DNA from 2 places in the Parabacteroides sp. B2-S-102 genome. Region 1 is predicted to be linked to the other one. Evidence: riboswitches for the same ligand, from Rfam matches in the RefSeq annotation. Region 1 holds a riboswitch; the other holds the start of a gene.

Region 1 (7,059 bases):
TTTCGACGTTATCAACCCCTCGGCGCTGTTTGAATATAAGATATCAGAAAACATAGCCGCCTCTTTCAGCGCCGAATGGTTAAGCGGAAGCGGTAAATACAAATTTCGTTACCGCCGTATCAACCCTGCCGGAGAGATCGCTTACGATACGACCGCCGTCCGGGAAAACGGGGATATCAACGCCACCCGCCTAGAGGCCGGATTGTATGGCAAGATGAGCGACGGTACTTGGAATCTTAAGTTCTACAACTACAATTCCGAACGAGGTATCCCGGGGGCTATCGTAAACAACGTATGGCGACGCGGCGAACGAGTATGGGATACGAACTCTTTCATGCAAGGCTCCTATATCAAAGAAATCAATAGTAAATTCAAGACACAGGTCAATGCGAAATACGCTTTCTACCGTACGCATTATGTGAACAACGACGACAAGCTGATTCATGTAGATAACCTGTATAAGCAACGGGAGATTTACCTATCTTCCGCTAATGTCTACTCCATCCTCTCGAACTGGGATGTCTCTGCTTCTTACGACTTGCAATGGAACAAGATGAACGCCGATATGTATGGATTCGTTTACCCGGAACGCTTCACCAACCTCCTTTCGGTCGCTACGGCGCTCCGGTTAGGAAAAGTAAAATTACAGGCCAGCGGACTGGCGACTTTTATCAACGACCGTGTAGAAGAAGGCCCCGCACCGAAAGCCCGGCAAATCCTTACACCCGCCGTATTCGCCTCCTACAAGCCGTTCGAGAAACAAGACTTTAATGTACGCGCTTTCTATAAACGGATCTTCCGTATGCCTACCTTCAACGATTTGTATTACGCCGATATGGGAAACTCCAAATTAAACCCGGAATACGTAACCCAATATGATGCCGGCTTCGCTTACACGAAAACATGGGAGAACTATCTTTTCTATCGCTTCAAGATACAGGCGGATGGTTATTACAACAAGGTGAAAGACAAGATCATCGCTTACCCCAAAGGCCAGCAGTTCCGTTGGACGATGCTGAATTTGGGTAAGGTAGAAATCAAAGGTATAGATGTCAGTACGGAAACGACCGTCAATCCGGTAAAAGATTTGTTCGTCACGCTACGCGTACAATACACCTATCAAAAGGCCCAAGACTTCACGGATCCCTCGGATACCTATTACGGAGATCAAATCCCTTATATCCCTTGGCATAGCGGCTCCGCCATCGCACAAGCCTCTTTCAAGGGATGGAACCTCAACTATAGTTTCATATATGTGGGAGAGCGGTATAACCAGCAGGAAAATATCAAATACAATTATACGCAACCGTGGTACACCAGCGACATCTCCTTGTCGAAAGATTTGAAATTCAAATTCGGACTTATCAAGGCTGCCGTAGAGGTAAACAACCTGTTAAGCCAAGACTACGACGTGATCCTGAATTATCCGATGCCGAAACGAAATTACAAAGTGTCTTTAACGATCGAGATATGAAAAGACATACATTATATATAATAGGTATCCTGATCGGTTGCGCTTTTTCATCCTGCCGTAAGATCGAGATCGTAGTTCCATCGGAATACGAGCTGGTCTCCGATGGTATCCACCCCGAGGCGAATCCTCAAGGGATGTATTTAGTGAACGAGGGGAATATGGGAAGCAATAAATGTACGCTGGATTATCTGGATTACGTGAACGGTTATTATATCCGTAACCTCTACTCGGAACGGAACCCAAACGTGGTCAAGGAGTTGGGCGATGTAGGCAATGATATCCAGATTTACGGAAGTAAGCTATATGTTGTAGTCAATTGTTCCCATAAAGTAGAAGTATTGGACGCCCGGACTTGTGAGCGGATCACGCAAATAGACATTCCTAACTGCCGGTACATCCGTTTTTACCGGGGAAACGCCTATGTAACCTCTTATGTCGGCCCCGTGCAAATCGACCCGAATGCTCCACAAGGAGCCGTATATCGGGTAGACACGACCAGCCTGAAAATAGACGCTAAAGTCATTGTCGGCTACCAGCCGGATGAATTAGAGATTTTGGGTGAATATATCTACGTAGTGAATTCCGGAGGCTATCGTGCCCCGGAGTACGACAATACGGTTTCCGTCATCGAACTAAACCGTTTCAAGCAAGTCCAAAAGATTCCGGTAGGGATCAATCTGCACCGTATCCGTGCGGATAAATACGGTAAATTATGGGTAACTTCTCGGGGAGATTACGATACGGTACATTCCAACCTGTATGTACTGGAAAAGCGAAAAGGATATAATGAGATGGTGGTTACCGATACCCTGAATATCCCTTGCTCCAACCTTTGCATCAGCGGAGATTCCCTCTTCTATTACAGTACGGAATGGAACGTGAATACGCAGAGTAACAGCATCTCGTACGGAATCATAGATGTCCGTACCAAAGAGGTGATCAGCACGAACTTTATCACCGACGGTAGCGAGAAAGACATTCGTATCCCATACGGGATCATGGTCCATCCCTATACGAAAGACATCTTCGTCACCGACGCCAAGAATTACGTATCCAGCGGAACCCTCTATTGCTACGATAAGAACGGGATACGGAAATGGGGCGTACGTACCGGGGATATCCCCGCCCATATGGTTTTCCTTTATAAATAGAACAGCGTTATGAGACAAGTTTTATATCTATTCATTTCAGGTTTCCTAGCATTTCTATCCTGTACCCAAGACAAGATACAGATGGTTAGCTTGGGTATCGATGATGTCTATTATCTGCCCCGCATGAAAACTTATCTACTCAGCCCGGCCTTTACCGGCGACGAGTATCGGTGGACACTTCACCGGAACGGGACGGACTCTCTCGTATCTACCGAACGTTCTTATATCTTCCTCGCAAAAGATACGGGCACCTATCAGATGACCTTCGAGATCATCGATAAGGAGACCCCCTATAAGCACGATTTTCGTTTCGAGGTGATGCAGGAGGAAATAGAATATAGCCCTTATTTATCCAAAGTGTACGACTTTTGTCCCGCACCGGGTCAGTTTGTCAATACGATGCCCGAATACGAGGAAGGCGATACGAAAGAAACCATACTGAAAAAGGTAGAGGAGAATATCTCCGGTACGAACGACGTGATGATCTCCCTCGGAGGATACGGAGGATATGTTATCTTTGGTTTCGATCATACGGTCATCAACGTCAAAGGGAAAAAGGACTTTATGATCCTCGGGAACTCTTTCTATTCCGACCTACCGGAGTATCAAGAGAAAAAGGGAGGCAGTTGCGAGCCCGGCATTGTCATGGTCTCTTTCGACACGAACCAGAACGGCTTACCGGACGACGAATGGTACGAGCTGGCCGGTAGCGAGTACTATAAACCGGAAACCGTCAAGAATTATCGTATTACCTATGATCGCCCGGATCCCGACAAGATTCCCGAGCCGGACATGAGCCAGCAATGGAGTGATGCCACCTATCTGTCGTGGAAGGATAACCAAGGCAATACCGGCTATTTGCCAAAAAACGTGTACCACACGCAGAGCTATTATCCGGAGTGGATCGAGGAGAGCACCTTGACTTTTACCGGAACCAGATTGAGGGATAACGCCACGGACGAAAGCGGTACAGGCAAATACTACGTGCTCTACTCCTATCCATGGGGATATGTAGATAACCACCCGAACGATTATCAAGATCTAAATAGCTTCGATATCGAATGGGCCGTAGATGCGGAAGGTAATAAAGTAGAATTACCCGGTATTGATTTTATCAAGGTGTACACGGCGGTAAACCAATATTGCGGTTGGATCGGGGAAACCTCGACAGAGATCATCCGTGCGCAGGATTTACACATCGTCCCCCCCTCCATCATCGTTCCAGATCCGGTAAGCGAGCAAATGAAATTACAATATGATCAAGCAATCCTAAAAATAAAAGGCTTATGAAAAAGACGATTACCTTATTTCTCTGTACGTTCGCCACGAGTGGCCTAATGGCCCAAGGCAACACCTCATGGATGGTCGCCGGCATAGATCCGGCCCAAATGAGGGATGTACCGTCACAATCTTCCATCCTGCGTTCTACGGATATGGATTACAGTCAGGGTACATTTATCGTAAACGAGGACTGGTACGGCCATCAGAACAGCACCGTCAATTTCCTCACCCATGATGGGGAATGGCACTATCGTGTCTTCCAGACCGAGAATCCGGGTCATGAGCTGGGATGTACCACGCAATTCGGTACCATCTATGGCGATAAATTCTACCTTGTCTCTAAGCAAGAGCGCGATCCCGGGGCAAAAATCACCGGAAGCCGATTTGCCGTATGCGATGCCAAGACCATGAAGGTGATCAAGGAGTTCAAATATATCGCCCAAAACGCCGAGGGTAAATCCATAGCCGATGGCCGCTCTTATCTTCCGGTAGACGAGCACAAAGGCTATATAGGAACCAGCAACGGTATCTGGATCTACGATAGCGATAAGATGACGATCGGCAAACAAATAGAAGGTTCCGGAAATCCGAACGCCGATGGATACGGTGAATTGTATTATGCCCAGATCGGAACCATGGTACGTGCCAACGACCTTGTCTTTGCCGTCCATCAACAATATGGTCTATTAATAATAGACCCGAAAACCGATAAAATTATCCGTACCATCGCCGCCCCGATCGAGAAAGAGACCGTAAAAGGGCAAGAGAAGGAGATTCAACGAGGCTTCGGCTCTATCGTTCAGTCCAAGGATGGTACACTTTGGATCAGCATGACCCAGAATACGGCCGGGGATGGTTCCGCCTTGGAATATATGCTAAACTTGAACCCCTATACCTTTAAGGTGGACACGGTAAAGATCCCGTTAAGCGAGACCATCGGTGTCGTTCCGAACTCTTGGTACGCATGGACCGCCGACGGTTTCTGCGCCAGTGCCAAAGAAAATAAGATTTACTGGAACGGACAACCGAAAGAAGGCAGTTGGTTCACGGGGTATCAAATCTGTGGGTATGATATTGACAAGAAGCAATTTTTCCAGCTAATCGACCTCCGAAAACAGGACTGGGATTGGCGCTTGTACGGAACCGGATTTCGCCTTAACCCAAAAACCGACGAGCTATACACCTTCTTGTATCATGAGTTCCAAGATCCTACGCACATGTTAGCTCGTATAAATAACAAAGGCAAAGTGGTACAAGAATATTCGATGATCGTCAACTATTGGTTCCCCGCTATCCCGGTTTTCCCGGATAACGCAGTACCTGTCGTTTCCTCCAGCTTCCCTTCTTCTATAAGTCTGACGGAAGACAAGCCTGTCTATAAACTTGCTCTAGGTAATATGGTTAGTGACGCAGACAATATGGATGCCGCCATCGTGAAATCAATCTCCTCCGTTACGCCCTCATCTCCTATCAGCGCAATTATTCGTAACGACTCATTAATTGTCAGTACTACTACCACGATCAATGAGGATCATAAGTCCACGATAACGATCCGCTTCAACTCCAATGGGAAGATCGTCACGAAAGACCTTCTTGTTAGCACGGGGAACCCTCCGACAAGCGTAGAAAAAGTCTCACGGCCAACACTTAATCTCTATCCCAATCCAGCGGTAAATACCATACAAATCAATATCGGCACAACCGCCACCGTAGAGATTTACACGACGAACGGTACTAGGGTCCAAAAAACGGCGATCAATCCGGGTGAATTTATTGACGTAAGCCATTTATCCCAAGGTCTCTATTTCATCCGTGTGATCACTGGAGAAAAGACAGAGACCGTAAGGATGATTAAGAAATAAAAAAAATTCCTTACCTTTGTGCCCGAATTGGTTTCGTAATGCCTATTCGGGCATACGGATTAAAAGGGAATCCGGTGAGAATCCGGAACAGTCCCGCTGCTGTGAAACTCCTTTAACATTCTAATACTACTTTCGCCACTGGCTCAAGGTAGTCGGGAAGGCATTAGGATGGGAGCTAGTCAGAAGACCTGCCATTCATTTAAGATTCATATCCTCGTGGGCTAGGATATAGAGTACAACATAAGAATTAAAAGAAATGATGACAGACAAGGAAGTATTGTTGTTACGGCGCAAATTGGATCTTTTGCTCCGTACGGGAAAATTATTGATGGAAAGTGCCGCTGACACGAATCGTATCGAGCGAAACATGAAACGAGTTGCCGCCTTTATGGGTATCCCCGAGGAGAAGTTGCATATCGATATCCGGTGGACCATGATCATGGTAAACGTAAGCGATGAGCGAAACTCATTCTCCAAATTCCAGAAATGCGAGAAGCATGGCATTAACATGACGACAATCTCACAGGTAAGCAAGCTTTCATGGCGGGCGATCGAGCAAGATTATTCCTTGGATAAATATGAGGAAGAACTGGAGAAGATCGTTCACCAACCCCGGAATTATACCCCTTATATCGTAGCTATCGGAGCGGGATTCGCATGCGGAGGATTCTGTAAGCTATTCGGATGCGACTGGATGGCATTCCTATTCGCTTCCATTTGCGCTTTCGTCGGGTTTAGGGTACGGGCCCGCTGTGTCGAGGCTGGACTTAACGTATATATGAGTATCGCCGCGGCCGCTTTCGTATCCACCTGCTTGGCATACGCATCCTCCTTCTCCGGGCTATCCGACACTCCTTATCATCCATTATTAGCCTGCGCTTTATTTATCGTGCCGGGCGTACCCTTGATTAACTTCGTGGATGATATGCTAGACAATCATTTGCTTGTCGGCATCACCCGGGCCTCCAATACGGTCATGATGGTAGCCGCCATGACTTTCGGTATCGCATTCGCCATGCGGGTACTTGTCATGAATGATGTCGAGATAGATCATAAGTTCAGTGAATTAAATATGGTTCCACATGACCCGTACTACATATATGCATTAGCGGCAGCTATCTCCGCCATAGGCTTCTCCATGATATTCAATATTCAACGCCGATTATTATGGGTGGTAGCCGTAGGAGGTATCATTGCGGTATGTACCCGTAACTTTGTGAACTTCGAATTAGGTTATGGTCCTGTGATCGGCTCGTTTATGGGAAGCTTCGTAGTCAGCCTCCTTGCCGTA
Region 2 (11,378 bases), on a different contig from region 1:
CCTCATTCCGACTCCGAAGGATCAAGACGATCAAACGGTAGTAAGGCGGGTAACGGAACATACTACGCTCGCTCAATTGCAAGCTCACCATTTCCTTATAAGCAAAATGCTGCACCATACGGATCAAAGGATGCTCCGGCTGAGTAGTCTGCAAGATCACCGTACCCCGCTTATCCCGTCGTCCGGCACGTCCGCTAACCTGTACCATCAATTGATAAGCCCGCTCGTGCGCCCGGAAGTCTGGGAAATTCATCAGGCTATCGGCGCTCAAGATTCCGACCACGCTGACATTCCCGAAATCCAATCCCTTCGACAACATCTGGGTACCAATCAAGATTTGTGTCTTCCCCTTCTCGAAATCCGAGATGATCCGCTCGTAAGCCGTGCGGGTACGGGCCGTATCGAAATCCAGCCGCTCCACCTTCGCCGCTGGGAATTGCCCAGCGATCTCCTCCTCTACCTTCTCCGTACCGAAGCCTTGCATCTTGAACTCCGTCCCCTTACACTCTGGACATACCTGCGGCAAGCGGTAGGTATAACCGCAATAATGGCAAACCAGCTGATTATGCGCCTTGTGGTAGGTAAGGCTAACGTCGCAATTCACGCAATGAGGCACCCACCCGCACCCCCGACACTCGATCATCGGGGCGAATCCCCGGCGGTTCTGGAACAAGATCGCTTGCTCACCCCGGGATAAAGCCTCCCGCACCTTCTCCACCAACAGGGGGGAGAAAAGGGTATCTTTCATAATCTTCTTGCGCTTTAGCTCCTTCACGTCCACCGTAATAATCTCCGGCATCAAGCAATCACCGTAGCGGGTGGATAGCTCGACCAGACCGTATTTCCCCGCCGTAGCGTTGAAATAAGAGTCGATGGAAGGGGTGGCGGAACCCAATAAGGTCTTACCGCCGTGCATACCCGCCAAGACGATGGCAGCGTTACGGGCATGGTAACGGGGTGTCGGGTCTTGCTGCTTATACGTATTCTCATGCTCCTCGTCCACGATAATCAAGCCCAAGTCCTTAAACGGAAGGAAGAGGGAAGAACGGACCCCCAATACCAGCATAGGCTCGTCGCTATGCAGCAGCTTGTTCCAGACCTCCACCCGCTCGTTGTCCGAGAACTTAGAGTGGTAGACCAATAGCTTATCCCCGAATAATTTCGCCAGCCGTTCCGTGATCTGGGTCGTGATAGCGATCTCCGGCAACATATATAAAACCTGCCGCCCCAGCCGCAAGACCTCATGGATCAAACGGACGTATATCTCGGTCTTACCACTGGAAGTCACGCCATGAAGCAAGCAAACCTCCTTCGTCTTGAAAGCCTCATGGATCTCTCCGTAGGCTTTCTCTTGCGCCGGACTGAGCGGATTCGGCTCTTGCAAGCGGCAGACGGATACTTGTAAACGACCCACCTCTTTCTCGTAACTCTCCAAGATACCCCGTTTCAGCAGACCCTCCAATACCGCAGAGGTATAACCACTGCGTTCCAATAGCTCTTTCTTGGAAAGCTCCTTCGATAAAGCGGGATTCAAGGTATGGCTTAAATCCAAGAAGCTGACCAACAGAAGCTCTTGTTTCTTCGCCCTTTTCAATTCTTCGAACACCGCCTGCAATTTCGTCTCATCCCAGTAAGCTTCGGCCAAACGGATAAACGCCTGTGTCTTGGGAACGAATCCTCGCTTTAGCTCCTCGCTCACCTCAACCGCCCCTTTCACCATCAAGGAAGAGACGATCGGGACAACATTTCGGAGACCGGTCTTCTTCTCCAACTCCGAGATCGTCAATTTCAAAACCCCGCTAAAGGCATCCAGTACCGCTTGCTCGTTCGGGCGCAAGGGGGCGGTAGCCTCGAAATCCTCATTATAAGTAACCGCCGTCTCGCTTTCCAACTTTAAGCCGGAAGGCAAGGCCGCCTTATACACGTCGCCCAGCTTACATATATAATAAGAAGATATCCATTTCCAGAAACGGAGTTGCGGACGGCGGAGCACCGGAGTGGCATCCAGCAAAGCGTAGATCTCCTTCGTCTCAAAATCGGATACCGGTTCCCGGTCGTGTACCTCCATGACGATGGCCGTATAATATCGTTTCTTCCCGAAATGCACGATCACCCGGCAACCGGGAGTCACGGCTCTTTCCAGATCTTCGGGTATCCGATAGGTATAGCTATTCTCCAAAGGAAGGGGAAGTATGACGTCCGCATATTTCATTCAAACAGGTGTTTCATTACGAGCCCAAAAATAACAAAAAAGGCCGGACTTCTAAAGCCCAGCCTCTCTCATTTTATTTTCACCTATTTAGAACAAGATCGCTGCCGTGATAGACCATCCACGATTCTTTCCGGCACCGTCGGAGAGGTTCACCTTCTCAATGCTATAGTTATCAGTCAGTCCCAGACCATAATTGAAACCCACCTGCAAGTGGCTGATCAACTCCACGCCGGCACCGAAGTTAAGGCCTGCGCTGAAATTCTTCGCCTTCACCTGATCCGCTACGGAACCCGGGATATCCCAAAATTTATCACCGCCTACACGGAAACCGATATACGGACCGGCTGCCAGATACGCTTTGACGATCGGTAAGCCGAATTTCCATTTCAAGTTGACCGGAACATCGATATAATCCGTCTTCATCGAAGTCTTAACCCCGCCAACCGAAGTCGTCTCCAAACCTTTTTGCGAATACAACACGGCCGCATCGATCCCGACACCCACCAACGGCAAAGTCGTCTCGATCATCGGCCCCACTTGGAAGCCGGTTACGTTATCCGCTTTCAACACGTCCGAGTTGAAATGGACAGACGATATATTCACACCTCCCTTGATACCGAATTTAAGCTGAGCGTTCGCCGGAAGCGCCATCAACGCTAACAAGGCAACCATAAGAAATCCCACGATTTTCTTCATATTCATACTTCTTTTGTTAATTACTCGTTGCAAATAAACGCACTTTTCTAATAATAAACAAATATTCTCTATAGAGTGTTCACGGAATACCCCAGTCCTTTAAACTCAAAGAAAGCATGCATCTTACATACGGAGCTCATCCCGTCGGTCAGATTCATGCTTCTTTCCCTAATTATTATGGCAAAATAATTATCCGAAACCATGAGACGACTTGATAAGAAAACCTTGGATAAAGAATAGTAAAAACCGGATACGGTTCTTGCGTTCTCTTCCGGCCTTTCCTCGAAGCCGTCGAAAATATACACGCCTTGCAGGTCTTCTGACTTACTTCCGGTCTTAAGCGCCTTCCCATTCACTTGAGTGAACAGTGGCAACAGTATTGCTCAACCCGTTTATGAAGCTTACAGCAGCGGGACTGTCCGGGATTCTCACCCGATTCCCTTTTAATCCCTATCCGGCGATTGCCGAAAGGGAACAAAGCATGTAGCAAAGATACATAAAGTTTTGATGTAGCCTAACACTTTCCACAAAAAATATCCCTATATTCCCGGTTCCTGATATAACATAAAGCCGCCCCGATAGCCGTGCGATACTCGGCATACTCCGGTATCTTGAAATGGACATCGCACATCTCCTCCAGACAGGGGAAAATATCCGGGCATTGCGGCAAGCGAGTCAGGTTACCGATCAACACGATATTCTTGATATCGCCATTTAACGAGGCGAAAACAGCTCCTTGCCCGATAGTCTGCAAGACCATATGAACGATACCGAGAGCGATATCCTCAACCTTAGCGTTCGCATCCGCTTTTCCAAAAATAGAGGCTGTCACGTCTAGCGGCAGGCCGGGTAGCGGATGCGGCGTAATATCCCGGATATGCAAGTCGATATCATTCAGGGAACCATGCTCAGCCAAAGACGCTATTTGGTGAAAGTCATGCGTTTTCAATAATAGCTTAGACAAGCCGAGGATGGTTCCGCCACCGATACCCAATCCCCCGATATGCTCGACCGTGGAGCCTTGTACCTTGACAAAAGAGGTACCCGTTCCCATGCTGACCACCAACAGGCTATCCAGTCCCGTATTATACTGCGCCCCTAGCCCATTTGCGAGGAACTCATCCGTCTTCGCGGTTGGTAAGCCATATAAAGGTTGATCGATATAGGCGCTACCTACACCCGTCAAGATCACTTTCTCTATATTCGAGAGTGAGATGTTATTATCATAAATATATTTACCGAAGGCCCCGAATAAAGAGGTTACCGGATCGGTAGCTTTCACGAACATCGGGTTCTTGATCTTCTTATCCTCCACACCGACGATCTTGGTCGTGCTACCTCCCACGTCTATACCTATAACGATTCCCATGATTCTTTCCCTTTTTAATTGAATAATCGCTACAAAAGTACATAAACCCGTATACAATACTAAAAAAGGCCGGACAAAATCAATTGTCCAGCCTCTCTTTATTAAAAAACCGTAAGGTTTAAATGCTATTTATTCGCCTAACAAGATCTCTAGGATCTGGCAAGCTGCCTTCGATACGGAAGTACCCGGGCCAAAGATAGCGGCAACGCCAGCCTTATACAAGAAGTCATAGTCTTGAGCCGGGATTACACCACCAGCGATAACGATGATATCCTCACGACCTAATTTCTTCAACTCCTCGATAACCTGCGGAACCAACGTCTTATGACCAGCGGCCAAAGAAGAAACGCCCATTACGTGAACATCGTTCTCTACAGCTTGACGGGCAGCCTCGGCCGGAGTCTGGAACAACGGTCCCATATCTACGTCGAACCCACAGTCAGCATAACCGGTAGCAACAACCTTAGCGCCACGGTCATGTCCGTCCTGACCCATCTTAGCGATCATGATACGAGGCTGACGGCCCTCTTTCTTAGCGAATTGCTCGCAAAGCTCGCAAGCTTTCTGGAAGTCTGCGTCTTTCTTAGTTTCTGATGAATACACGCCTGAAATAGTTCTAATGATTGCTTTATAACGACCTACAACCACCTCGCAAGCATCGGAGATCTCTCCCAATGACGCACGCAAGCCGGCAGCCTTAACAGCCAACTCTAATAAATTGCCCTTCTTCGTCTTCACGCACTCCGTGATATCAGCCAAAGCTTTTTGAACAGCGGCTTCGTCACGGTTAGCACGCAACTCCTTCAAAGCGGCGATCTGCTCGTTACGTACGGCTGTATTATCAATCTCAAGGATATCGATCGGATCTTCCTTCGGCAAACGATATTTGTTAACACCAACGATGGTCTGAACACCTGAGTCGATACGAGCCTGTGTACGAGCGGCCGCTTCCTCGATACGCATCTTAGGAAGACCTGTCTCGATGGCTTTCGCCATACCACCCATGCTCTCGATCTCTTGGATCAACGCCCAACCTTTATGTACCAATTCATTCGTCAAAGACTCTACATAGTAAGAACCAGCCCACGGGTCGATTTCCTTACAGATCTTAGTCTCTTCCTGAATGTAAATCTGTGTATTACGAGCGATACGAGCGGAGAAATCGGTCGGCAAAGCGATCGCCTCATCCAATGCGTTCGTATGCAAAGATTGTGTATGTCCTAATGTAGCGGCCATAGCCTCGATACAAGTACGTCCTACGTTATTGAACGGATCTTGCTCGGTCAATGACCAACCGGAAGTCTGGCTATGTGTACGCAATGCCAATGATTTCGGGTTCTTAGCGCCGAAGCTCTTCACGATCTTCGCCCACAACATACGAGCCGCACGCATCTTGGCGATCTCCATGAAGTGATTTACACCGATAGCCCAGAAGAATGACAAACGGGGAGCGAACGCATCCACATCGATACCGGCGTTGATACCGGCACGAAGATATTCCATACCGTCGCACAACGTATAAGCCATCTCGATATCAGCCGTAGCACCAGCCTCCTGCATATGATAACCGGAGATAGAGATAGAGTTGAACTTCGGCATCTTCTGAGAGGTATACTCGAAGATATCAGCGATAATCTTCATGGAGAACTCAGGCGGGTAAATATAGGTATTACGTACCATGAACTCTTTCAATATATCGTTCTGGATCGTACCGGCCATTTCCTCCAACTTAGCACCTTGCTCCAAACCTGCGTTGATATAGAATGCCAATACCGGAAGCACACCACCATTCATGGTCATGGAAACAGACATCTTGTTCAAAGGAATACCATCGAACAACACTTTCATGTTCTCCAAGGAACAGATAGATACACCCGCTTTACCTACATCACCAACCACACGTTCGTTGTCGGCATCGTAACCACGGTGAGTCGGAAGGTCGAACGCAACGGACAAACCTTTCTGACCGGAAGCCAAGTTACGGCGATAGAAAGCGTTAGACTCCTCAGCGGTAGAGAAACCCGCGTACTGACGGATTGTCCAAGGACGCATAGCGTACATACCGCTGTACGGGCCACGTAGATAAGGAGGCAGACCGGAAGCATAGTTCAAGTGCTCCATACCCTCCAAGTCTTCTTTTGTATATACAGGTTTCACCTCGATATGCTCGGGTGTTTTCCAATTGGGCTCGATACCATTGGCTTTTGCCCATTCGGCAGCGTTTGTAGCTGCGAATCCGGCATTCTTTATATCTATGTTTTTAAAATTTGGTCTCATAATTGTTTATACTTAAGCGATTCCTAATTTAGCGTTGAATGCTTTCAATGTCTCAAGCACATTGCTCTTTACATTTACGAACTGGTCGATACCTTGAGCCTTCAAGTCGTCCGCGCAAGCAGGAGCTCCGGCTACAACGAATTCGGCACGTCCGGCCAAAGCCTTGTAAGCAGCAGGAGCGAATTCAGCATACTCGTCATCACTAGAGCAAAGAACCACTATCTCAGCACCCGCCTTGACTGCAGCCTCAACACCAGCCTCAACCGTATCGAAGCCTAAGTTATCAATTATCTTATATCCGGCACAAGCGAAGAAGTTAGCGGAGAACTGTGAACGAGCCAAACGCATCGCCAAGTTACCGATCGTCAACATGAATACCTTCGGAGTCTTGCCACTCTTCTCTGTCGCCATACGCAAAGCCTCGAATTCGGAAGCGCCGCGAGAGAAATCAAGAGCCGGGATCGTTGCCTCGCCGCAATGACCACCGCCACAACAGCAAGAACCTTTTTCCTGAATCTTATCGGCAGCTACTTCCGTGAAGTTAGGATACTGGTTAGAACCCAACAGGATCTCACGACGGGTAGCAACCGCTTTCTTACGAGCTACATTCGAAGCGTTAACGGCATTTTGGATCTCACCTGCGTTCACGGCAACGGAGAATCCTCCTTTTTCCTCAACCTCCAAGAACAACTTCCAAGCGACATCGGCCAAGGAATTCGTCAATACCTCTACATAATAAGAACCGGCAGACGGGTCAACGACCTTATCCAAGTGGCACTCTTCCTTCAATAATAATTGTTGGTTACGTGCGATACGCTCGGAGAAATCGTCCGGAGTCTGGTAAATCTTATCAAACGGGCGAACCGTGATAGAGTCTACGCCAGCAAGAGCGGCAGACATAGCCTCAGTTTGAGAACGAAGCAAGTTTACGTGAGCATCGTAAACCGTCATGTTCCACTCTGAAGTCTGTGCGTGAGCAACCATCTTGCAAGCGCATTCGCAGGCCGGCTTATAAGCGGCTACGATCTCGGCCCACAACCAACGAGCCGCACGGAACTTAGCGATTTCCATGAAGTAGTTAGAGCTGATACCAAAATTGAATTTGATCTTCTTGGCAACCTCGTCAGCGGTGAAACCAGCCTCGGTTAGTTTTGCCATCAATTCGTTACCCCAAGCCAAGGCGTAACCTAATTCCTGAGAAATGTAAGCGCCAGCATTGTTGAAAAGGAACGCATTTACAGCCAATACACGGTAGTTAGGCAAAGCCTGTCCAGCTTTGAGCACAGCTGCGGCACCTTCTACCCACTCACTGTTTTCTTTACCTTTTACTAAAGGTTTCTTGAAAGCGTCATAGTTTACAGAACCGTAGCACTTCTCTGCGTCGACACCCTTGCCTTTGAAGTAGTCAGCCAAGATACCGATCAACTTCTCCGCTTTGCAGTTGCAAGTGTTGAAGTTCAATTCTACGGAAGCCGGACAAATACCCTCTAATAAAGTAGCTATGTTCTCCTCGTTCACCTCATCACCTTTGATGATGAACCCAAGAGAAGTAACACCTTTCGTCAAAAGGTCTAGTGCTTTCTCGTTAGCACCCTTGAAGCAGCAAACTTCAATGTTCTGGCGTACCTTCCAATCGTTGTCTTTCTTCGTTCCACGAACATAAGGGAATTCACCGGGAAGAGACTCTGTAGTCTTTAAACCCTCGATGTCTTCTGCACGATAGAAAGGATTTACATTAAATCCTTCGCCTGTCTTCCAAACAAGCTTTTTCTCAAACGGTACCCCTTTCAGGTCGGCCGTTATCTTCGCCATCCACTCTTCAGTAGACACAGGTGCGAATTCTGAGAAAAGTTTTTCTTTAAGTTCTGCCATAATATTAGTTGTTTATTAAACTGGTATTAGTAATGTTCAATACTATTTTGTTCAATTACAGATGGCAAAGGTAGAATAAATAAACAGTACCGACAATGAAAAAACAATGAAATCGCAACTACTTTTAACGCCTTTTAGTGGTATTCTCCCCGTTTTCTTGGCATTTTGATAAAAAACACACTTTTTCTTCAAAAAAACTCAGTCCAACTATTGCAGAATTAAAAAATATATCTACCTTTGCATCGTCAAACAAAAACAATGACATCTAAATGGTGGATTCGTCTAACGGTTAGGACACATGCCTCTCACGCATGCAATACGAGTTCGATTCTCGTATCCACTACAAAAGCTCTCAACCTATTGGTTGGGAGCTTTTTTTTATATACCTTCGCTACCCGATAGTATCCTAAGATTTTTATTATACACTTAAATTATATCATGAAAAGTAAAAAGACCGTCTTTCTGACCGGAGCCACCGGGACGATGGGCCATGCCGGATTGGTCGAGTTGTCCAAACGGCTAGATCGTTTTAATATAACACTCTTGGCTCGTCCGAGCAAAATCAATAAAGAGAAGTTGGCCACCTATGAGGCTATGGAAGGGATCCGTATCGTTTGGGGAGACTTGACGAGTTATCAAGATGTCTTAAATGGAGTAACGGGGGCGGACTACGTATTACACGTAGGTGGAATGGTTTCGCCGGCGGCGGATTATTTCCCTAAAAAGACCTTGAAAGTAAACACGACCGCCGCTCAACACATCGTGGATGCCGTAAAAGCGCAACCGAACGCAGATCAGATCAAGGTAGTCTATATCGGCTCCGTGGCGCAAACCGGCCACCGTAACGCACCGGTTCATTGGGGACGTACGGGAGATCCGATCAATATAAGTGTCTATGATCATTATGCCATCTCAAAGACAATAGCCGAACGTATTTTCGTGGAGTCGGGTATTAAACATTGGGCGTGCCTTCGCCAAACCGGTATCTTATGCCCCGAATTATTATTCAAGGGTTCGGACCCAATCACATTCCACGTACCGCTAGACGGCGTGCTGGAATGGGCTACCGCCGAGGATTCCGGTCGCTTACTAGCGAATGTATGCGAGGAAGAGGTGCCGGATGAGTTTTGGAACCGTTTCTATAACATTAGTAGCGGCCCATCTTTCCGCCTGACGAATTATGAGTTTGAGAGTAAATTGTTAAAAGCGATCGGCTGTCCCGCCCCGGAGAAAATATTCGAACCGAACTGGTTCGCTACCCGTAATTTCCACGGACAATGGTATACCGATTCAGATCTATTAGAAGGATATCTGCATTTCCGCAGTAACCAAACTTGCGACGATTATTTTAAATGGATGGCCAGCCAAGTCCCTTGGTATTTCCACCTAGCAAAGATCGTCCCTCCTATCTTCATAAAACTGGGTATGGGAGCCATCGCTAAAAAGCCGGGACTGGGAACCCGTAACTGGATCAAGAACAGACACCAAGATCGTATATCCGCCTATTTTGGCTCGTATGAGGATTGGCAAGCAATCCCGGGTTGGGATAAGATCCGGACAAAACGCCCCTCCGAAACACCCGTCTTTCTGGATCATGGTTATGATGAAAGTAAGCCGAAGTCGGAATGGGATATCGAGGATATGCGTAAAGCCGCAGAATTCAGGGGAGGAAAATGCTTGTCCCCGGCCATGACAAAAGGAGACTTATCGACCCCACTCGATTGGGAATGCCAATTCGGTCACCGTTTTAAGGCCTCTCCCACATTAGTATTATTAGGAGGCCATTGGTGCCCGGAATGTTTACCGCTCCCTTGGAATTACGACGAGATCGCTAAAGGAAATCCGTTCTTCGCCCAAGTATGGTATCCATTCCACGATAAAAAGGAACACAATGTATACGATGAATCCATATTCGCTGACTTCAAGGAATAAAATTCAACGCATCAAGAGATTTTTGTTTTTTAGATTATTTATCTCAACGCAACATACTTTTACCGGATATTATCTGTTATAACAATATAAGCACTATATACCATAAACATAAAAACAGATTTTATCATGACAAAAGGATCGATCGGATTAAATGCAGGAGCTATCTGGAATTTGCTTTCAGATGGCCAACATTGGAGTTTTGAGGCGTTGAGAGCAAAATCCGCTCTAACAGATGCGGATCTATGGTCCGCTATCGGTTGGCTCGCTAGAGAAAATAAGATTGAAATTGATAACACCAGCAGCCACCCTATCTTCTGTCCGGGTACCAACTTTTATTTTTAAATGACATTTATGATATTTCATTGCGAAGGATTTCACTTTCTTCGCAATGAAATCTTCAAAAAAGTACTTACTTTGTAACCCTAACGAATAAAAACAATACGATTATGAATCCTACTTTCGGAGCTTCCATCCTTTCTTGGATACCACCTATGTGGACACCAGAAGGCGGTCTTTTCGCCATCCAGCAAGCATCTGCCGCCGGTTTTGATTTACTGGAAATCTTATTGCCTCCTTCCATGGAGTTCGACGCTCCAACCGTAAAGCGACAATTGAAACAACACGGATTGAAGGCGACTTGTTCTCTCAACCTTCCCCAAGAAGCGCATATTCCTTTTTATCCCAAGGAAGCGACTCGCCTGATCAAGGCGGCGCTGGATAAAGCGAGCGAACTGGAGGTTGATTACTTGGGAGGGGTCTTACATTCCGGCATCGGGGTCTTCTCCGGCAAACAGCGAACACGGGAAGAAGAGAATACGCTTTGTGAGGTATGGGCGGAGGTTGCCGAATACGCCGGCCGATCCGGAATCACGATCGGTATAGAGCCGATCAATCGCTATGAAAGCTATATGTGTACCTCCGCGGAGGAAGTCTTGCGCTTTATCAAACGCGTAGACGCTCCGAATTTATCTTTGCATCTGGATACTTTCCATATGAATATAGAAGAGACTAGTTTCTATG

Evidence for each region. Region 1 has a riboswitch for cobalamin ahead of NBH07_RS15490 (threonine/serine exporter family protein). Riboswitches for the same ligand answer to the same signal wherever they lie in the genome.
Region 2: it holds a riboswitch for cobalamin, as region 1 does, so the genes downstream of both, NBH07_RS08135 (porin family protein) here and NBH07_RS15490 (threonine/serine exporter family protein) in region 1, are expected to answer to the same signal.

Annotation. Positions count from the first base shown of each region.
Region 1 covers NZ_JAMOKM010000013.1:13,288-20,346, reverse strand. Annotated here, with positions in the region: gene NBH07_RS15510 (TonB-dependent receptor) at 1-1,474, shown strand, start outside; gene NBH07_RS15505 (YncE family protein) at 1,471-2,625, shown strand; gene NBH07_RS15500 (hypothetical protein) at 2,635-3,915, shown strand; gene NBH07_RS15495 (DUF5074 domain-containing protein) at 3,912-5,768, shown strand; cobalamin riboswitch at 5,780-5,978, shown strand; gene NBH07_RS15490 (threonine/serine exporter family protein) at 6,025-7,059, shown strand, end outside.
Region 2 covers NZ_JAMOKM010000004.1:297,102-308,479, forward strand. Annotated here, with positions in the region: gene priA (replication restart helicase PriA) at 1-2,212, opposite strand, end outside; gene NBH07_RS08135 (porin family protein) at 2,300-2,908, opposite strand; cobalamin riboswitch at 3,201-3,403, opposite strand; gene coaW (type II pantothenate kinase) at 3,423-4,277, opposite strand; gene scpA (methylmalonyl-CoA mutase) at 4,407-6,554, opposite strand; gene mutA (methylmalonyl-CoA mutase small subunit) at 6,567-8,426, opposite strand; tRNA gene NBH07_RS08155 (tRNA-Glu) at 8,698-8,769, shown strand; gene NBH07_RS08160 (NAD-dependent epimerase/dehydratase family protein) at 8,865-10,358, shown strand; gene NBH07_RS08165 (winged helix-turn-helix domain-containing protein) at 10,485-10,700, shown strand; gene NBH07_RS08170 (sugar phosphate isomerase/epimerase family protein) at 10,805-11,378, shown strand, end outside.